3 regions of the Herminiimonas sp. GW821-FHT09C12 genome follow, and region 1 is predicted to be linked to each of the others. Evidence: predicted binding sites of a transcription regulator. Region 1 holds the regulator's gene; each other region holds the start of a gene.

The links. Region 1 encodes HrcA, which represses chaperone genes, less so after heat shock. Its sites were predicted from a motif close to TTAGCACTCNNNNNNNNNGAGTGCTAA; they were not measured.
Region 2: a site for HrcA is predicted at 1,040-1,066, ahead of groES (co-chaperone GroES). Genes of this name have one in related genera too.
Region 3: a site for HrcA is predicted at 1,541-1,567, ahead of rpoH (RNA polymerase sigma factor RpoH). Genes of this name have one in related genera too.

The regions. Positions count from the first base shown of each region.
Region 1 covers NZ_JBWKPC010000001.1:1,704,926-1,707,198, forward strand. The annotation lists gene AC07N2_RS08120 (outer membrane protein assembly factor BamE) at 1-19, opposite strand, end outside; gene fur (ferric iron uptake transcriptional regulator) at 96-521, shown strand; gene hrcA (heat-inducible transcriptional repressor HrcA) at 592-1,617, opposite strand; gene AC07N2_RS08135 (HAD family hydrolase) at 1,736-2,273, opposite strand, start outside.
Region 2 covers NZ_JBWKPC010000001.1:1,849,993-1,852,265, reverse strand. The annotation lists gene AC07N2_RS08775 (sensor histidine kinase) at 1-51, opposite strand, end outside; gene AC07N2_RS08770 (response regulator transcription factor) at 150-833, shown strand; gene groES (co-chaperone GroES) at 1,177-1,467, shown strand; gene groL (chaperonin GroEL) at 1,574-2,273, shown strand, end outside.
Region 3 covers NZ_JBWKPC010000001.1:1,467,892-1,470,164, forward strand. The annotation lists gene AC07N2_RS07015 (SCO family protein) at 1-509, shown strand, start outside; gene rpoH (RNA polymerase sigma factor RpoH) at 573-1,469, opposite strand; gene ftsX (permease-like cell division protein FtsX) at 1,790-2,273, opposite strand, start outside.

The sequences.
Region 1 (2,273 bases):
AGCGGGGCAGCATTTGCATAAGGAATCTCAAGGGATTGAGCAATTGTACGAAAACGCTATATGATAAGGCAGATATCCTCAATATGAACAAGAACATGCCCAACAATCCATCCGAGTTAAAAGCCAGCGGTCTGAAAGCGACGCTGCCACGTCTGAAAATCCTCGATATTTTCCAAAATGCCGAGGTACGCCATCTGAGCGCGGAAGACGTCTACAAGATGTTGCTGAACGATAATCTAGATGTCGGTCTGGCAACGGTTTATCGCGTTTTGACGCAATTCGAACAAGCTGGCTTGCTGCAACGCAATCACTTTGAAACCGGCAAAGCCGTTTTTGAATTGAACGAAGGCTCCCACCATGACCATCTGGTGTGCCTGGATTGCGGCAAAGTAGAAGAGTTTTTCGATGCGGAAATTGAAAAACGTCAAGTCCGTATCGCTGAAGAGCACGGTTTTGAAATTGCTGATCATGCGCTGGCTTTGTACGGCCACTGCAAGAGCTGCCAAAAAGCCAAGAAATAATCTGCGGGATTTATAAAAAAGCCATGCAACCGGTAACGGGGCATGGCTTTTTGTATTTTGTTTGCTGGAATTAGTTGTTGTGGCTGAGTGCGTTCGACAGCAATTTTGCCGTGATATCCACAATCGGAATTACCCGCTCATACGCCATGCGTGTCGGCCCGATCACACCCAATGTGCCGACTACCTTGCCGTTGACGGTGTAAGGCGAGGTGACGACGCTCATCTGATCCATAGGGACCAGATTCGATTCGCCGCCGATGAAGATTTGTACGCCGGTCGCCTTGTTGGAGACATCCAGCAATTGCATCAGACTGGTTTTTTGTTCAAATAGATCGAACAGCTTGCGCAATGACACCATATTCGATGAAAGATCCGACACGCTGAGCAGATTGCGCTCACCGGAAATCACGACATCGTCGCTATTATCATTCATCGCATCGCTGCCAGCTTCGACCGCAGCTTGCATCAAACGCGTCATATCGTCGCGCAAAGCTTTTAATTCGCCCTGCAAACGTATCCGTACGTCGTCGAAACTTAATCCGCCGTAATTCTGGTTGATGTAATTCGCCGCGTGTATCAACTGCGTAGGCGAATAATCGACATCGGTCAGCAGCAGGCGATTTTGCACATCGCCGGTAGGGCCGACGATGACGAGCAATATGCGTTTTTCTGACAAGCGCAGAAAGTCGATTTGCTGAAACACCGATTCGCGCCGCGGCGTCATGACGATGCCGGCGAACTCGGAGAGTGACGACAGAATTTGCGCCGCGTTGGAAATGATTTTTTGCGAGGAACCGGTTTGCAGCGAATTTTGTAGTTTCGATTCCAACGCGCTTTCATCGATGGATTGCACAGTCAGCAAGGTATCGACAAACACACGATAGCCACGCGGCGTTGGTACGCGACCGGCGGAAGTGTGCGGACTGGCAACGAAACCCATTTCTTCCAGATCCGCCATGATGTTGCGTATGGTCGCCGGCGATAGATCGAGACCCGATATCTTGGAAAGTTCGCGCGAGCCGACAGGCTGGCCGTCCGCAATATAGCGTTCGACTAGAGCTTTCAGCAGGGTTTGTGCGCGGTTATCGAGTTGCATAGTGTTGCTATTGTAATGAGTGGCCATGCCGGGCGGCAAGCATACGAGGTTACGTGCAAAAAATACGACGGATGATCTTCATCCATTTTTGCGACTTAGTCCGTCTGGTTGCTTGTCATTATGCGCGCTTTAGCCAGGCATCGAGCTCATATAAGTTCGTGCAGCTTGCGTCTGGCACGATATGTTCGGGCAGGGTGCGTCCAAAGCGATTCATCCATACTGCTTGCAAGCCGGCATTTTTTGCACCTTGAATATCCAATGCGGGATCGTCACCAACGTAAATTGCTTCGTGCGGCGCAACTGAAAGTGCCTCGCATGCCGCATGAAAAATCTCAGCGCCTGGCTTTGCACTGCCGAATTGATGGGCGGCGATCGAGGTCTGGAAGTGCTGCGCCAGGCCTATCGCTTCCAGATCAGCAAAGCCGTTGGAAACAGAGCCGATGGCAAAGCGTTGACGCAAGCTGCTTAAACCCGGTACGACATCGTCAAAAGGTGTGACGGCATTGCGTGCTACAGAAAAAACCGCCATCGCCTGATCAACCAGATCCTTGTTTTCACTGGTCAGATGGCAGGCGCGCGTCAATGCAGCATGGCGCAAGGCCCACACATTGAATTGATATTGAGGATCGGTTGGTAGCAGCTCCATGCGCAATTCG
Region 2 (2,273 bases), 150 kb from region 1:
CAACGGCAGCAGGATAGCGAACAGAAAAAGGAATGAGAATAGACGTTTCATCGGCGGCGAGAATAACATGCGCGCAGCAGATTTCACCTTTTTGCAAACGCTCAGAAACACTCAGATATAGCTCTCAAGGAATCGGCTATCCTTACACAATGTACAAGCTCATTTTGCTCGAAGACGAAATCGTATTACGACAGGAATTGGCCGAATTTCTAACGGATCTCGGCTATGAAGTCGATGTGGCAAGCACGCTCGCCGAATTTCAAAAAATCTACACACCCGCCAGCCATCAACTGGCAGTGCTGGATCTGACACTGCCTGATGGCGATGGCATGACATTGATACGCCAATTGCGCCAGCAAGGCCATCGCATCGGCATCGTCGTCCTCACCGCACGCGGCGCCATGCCCGACAAGATTGCCGGACTCGATGAGGGTGCCGATTACTATCTAGCTAAAACCGCCGATCTCGATGAACTGGCTGCTACGCTGACCGCACTCAAGCGCCGTCTGACGCAACCCGAAGCCAGCGGTTGTTGGATACTGGAAGTCGGCCGCCGCCGCCTGCTACCACCAGGGCAATCTGCGATTCCTCTCTCACAGCAAGACGCCATCGTTTTACATACATTGATGGCAGCCCAAGGTGAAATCGTCAGCCGCCAGGCTATTGTGCAAGCATTGGGAGAGGACTTCCTGCATTACGACCAGCGCCGGCTGGATACGCAAATGCGCCGTCTACGCCGCAAAGCCGAAGAAGCGATAGGTATCGCCTTACCCGTCAATACTGCCCGCAATGCCGGCTACAGTTTTTTTGCCGAAGCAGTTATTCGAGCCTAAGTGCGTCTCACAGCGATCGTTACGCCGGAATGTTCGCTGTGACGCCGCTCTGTCGTCACAAAGATATCACTTACACAAAATCGCAAACTCCCCTATGGGGGTAAGTTCTGAGCTAACTGACGCGAATGCAGACTTGAATGAATTTTGACAACAGACTTTTATATTTCCCATCACCCGCTTGAATTATTAAACAACCGTCCCTATACTTAGCACTCACCGGAAGAGAGTGCTAACAACTTTCCCCGACTGACCAACTTTCTAGTGCGGCATGTATGCACTGTAAAGCACGCTTTGCAGCCCATGCCGCAAATCACCATAACCTATTGAAAACTAAGGAGTTTGTATGAACCTTCGTCCTTTGCACGATCGCGTCATCGTCAAGCGCCTCGACCAGGAAACAAAAACTGCGTCCGGCCTCATCATTCCTGAAGCAGCTGCTGAAAAGCCTGATCAAGGTGAAATTCTGGCAATCGGCAACGGCAAAATCCTCGAAGACGGCAAAGTTCGCCCACTCGACGTTAAAGTCGGCGACCGCGTTCTGTTCGGCAAATATGCTGGCCAAACCGTCAAAGTTGATGGCAACGAAGTTCTCGTGATGCGCGAAGAAGACATCATGGCAATCGTACAAAAGTGATGCCGTTTTTCGAACGCGACGGCCGTGCCGCAGCGATCGAAATGGTGTCATCCCTAGTAGGGATTCAGTGATTCAGTCACTCAACGAATAATCAGGAGCAATCAACATGGCAGCTAAAGAAGTAATTTTCGGCGACGCAGCCCGTGCCAAGATGGTCGAAGGCGTCAACATTCTGGCCAACGCAGTTAAAGTAACCCTGGGCCCTAAAGGCCGTAACGTGGTTCTGGAACGCTCGTTCGGCGCACCAACCGTCACCAAGGATGGTGTTTCGGTTGCTAAAGAAATCGAACTCAAAGACAAATTGCAAAACATGGGCGCGCAGCTCGTGAAAGAAGTGGCTTCCCGCACCAGCGACAACGCAGGCGACGGCACCACTACTGCAACCGTATTGGCACAAGCGATCGTTCGCGAAGGCATGAAATACGTTGCAGCAGGCATGAACCCTATGGATCTGAAACGCGGTATCGACAAAGCTGTTGCAGCGACTGTTGAACAACTCGCGCTGATCGCAAAACCATGCACAACGACCAAAGAAATCGCTCAAGTTGGCGCGATCTCGGCGAACTCGGACTATTCGATCGGCGAGCGTATCGCTGAAGCGATGGAAAAAGTCGGCAAGGAAGGCGTCATCACTGTTGAAGACGGCAAATCCCTGAACGACGAACTCGACATCGTTGAAGGTATGCAGTTTGACCGCGGCTACTTGTCGCCATACTTCATCAACAACCCAGAAAAGCAAACCGCTATTCTGGAAAATCCGTTCATCCTGTTGTGCGACAAGAAAATCTCCAACATCCGTGACCTGC
Region 3 (2,273 bases), 240 kb from region 1:
ATACCGATCTCACCGGTTTGGGCTACGCGAAAGATTTTTCGCTGCACGATCACAATGGCAAGCTGCGCACCCTGGCAGATTTCAAAGGTAAAGCGGTTGTCGTGTTTTTCGGCTTTACACAATGTCCTGACGTTTGTCCGACGACCATGATGGAAATGTCGAATGTGATGAAAGAGCTGGGTCCCGATGCTGACCGCGTGCAGGTTCTGTTCGTAACCGTCGATCCTGAGCGTGATACCGCAGCTTTGCTGGCGCAGTACGTACCGGCATTTGATCCACGCTTCCTCGGTTTGCGCGGCGATCTGGCAGAGACTGAAAAAACTGCTAAAGAATTCAAAGTGTTTTACCAAAAAGTACCGGGCAAAACACCGGGTAGTTACACCGTCGATCACACTGCGGGTAGCTATGTATTTGACCAACAAGGACGGATCCGTTTGTTCATACGGCACGGGCAGGGCATAGAACCTATCGTGCAGGATCTGAAGACTCTGCTGGCAGAGAAAACGTAAAGAAGACAGGCATAAAAAAGGCGCTCCGAGGAGCGCCTTTTTTGTTCACTGCTGCCTACGGGTTTAAGCGTAAGCGGCCAGCGAGCCTTTCATTTTTTTCAGAGCGACTGCCTCGATTTGACGTATGCGTTCAGCTGATACGCCGAACTCATCTGCCAACTCGTGCAGCGTTGCGCCCGAACCATCATCGTTTGCCAACCAACGCGCTTCGACAATACGACGTGAGCGTGGGTCCAGTTTGCCTAGTGCGCTAGACAGACCTTCGGTTTGCAGACGATCAAATTGCTGCGACTCCAATACCTTGGTCGGTTCCTGCATGTCCGAAGACAGATAGGCGATAGGTGCAAACTTGTCGTCTTCATCGTCGGTAGGCGCTTCCAGTGCAATATCGCGACCGGACAAGCGTGTTTCCATTTCGATGACTTCTTCCCGTTTGACGTTCAAGGTTTTCGCCAATGCGTCCACTTGATCCGGCGTCATGGAGTCCAGGCCGGTTTTGTGGCTGCGCAGATTGAAGAACAACTTGCGTTGTGCCTTCGTCGTTGCCACTTTCACCAAGCGCCAGTTTTTCAGGATGTACTCATGCATTTCAGCCTTGATCCAGTGCATGGAATACGAAACCAGACGTACGCCTTGATCCGGGTCGAAGCGTTTCACGGCTTTCATCAAGCCGATATTGCCTTCCTGGATCAGATCAGCGTGCGGCAAGCCATAACCCAGATAGCCACGAGCGATCGATACGACCAAGCGCAAATGCGACAGCACGAGTTTTTGCGCAGCGCCGAGATCATTCTCGTCGCGCAGGCGGCGTGCCAAAGACATTTCCTCTTCGTGCGTCAGCATAGGCAGGCGATTGACCGCCGAGATGTAAGCGTCAATATTGCCCAGCGCGCCAGAAAAGCCCAAAGCCAGCATATTGCTGTTTGGGATCAATGCGGTCGATGCAGATGCTGCTTTCATGCGTTCTCCTTGCTAAATTTCGTTCAGAAGCTGATTTGCTGCATAGAGCAAAATCATTTACAGGAGCTATATTAGCACTCTCTTTAAATGAGTGCTAATGAGGGTTTTATACTGCTCTCATAGCTTAAATGCTATTGCATATCTGATCACAATTGCACTTTTCTTGTGGGAATTAGAGCCTAATTATGGAAGGAAGTTGCGTAAAAACCTGCGATTTTGATGAAGCTTTACATTTCTTTACGGAAAGAAAAAGGGCCTGAAAAGGCCCTTTTTTTGAATGCTCTGAATGTCGACGTCAGTGGGTGCTTACATTGCTCGTATTACGCCAGACGTGCCAAATGGCGCTGCACTGACAATAACGCACCGATCAAGCCAAGGAAGGCGCTGGCGGCAAGCAGAACCAGCGTAGCGACGATGTCCAGTGGCACCAAGCGGAACTCGGACGCGTACAGGCGGGCAAAGTCGGCGATAGCGGCGTTCAATGGATTCAGGGCCACGGCAACAGCAATCAGCGCAACCGCGCCGGCAATCAAGCCCAGCAAGGCGCCGGTGTAATAAAACGGCCGACAAATGAAGGAATCGGTAGCGCCGACCAGACGCGAGACTTCGATCTCTTCGCGTTGCGTCATGACTTGCAGACGGATAGTGTTGAAGACCACTGCGACGACGACGACGGCCAGCGTGGTGGCGAGGAACAGCAGAATCAAGCGCATGACTTGCAGCAAGGCCGCCAGACGTTCGACCCATGCGGAGTCGATTTGTACATATTCGACGCCATTCAGTGCCTTCAGCTTTTCAACGATG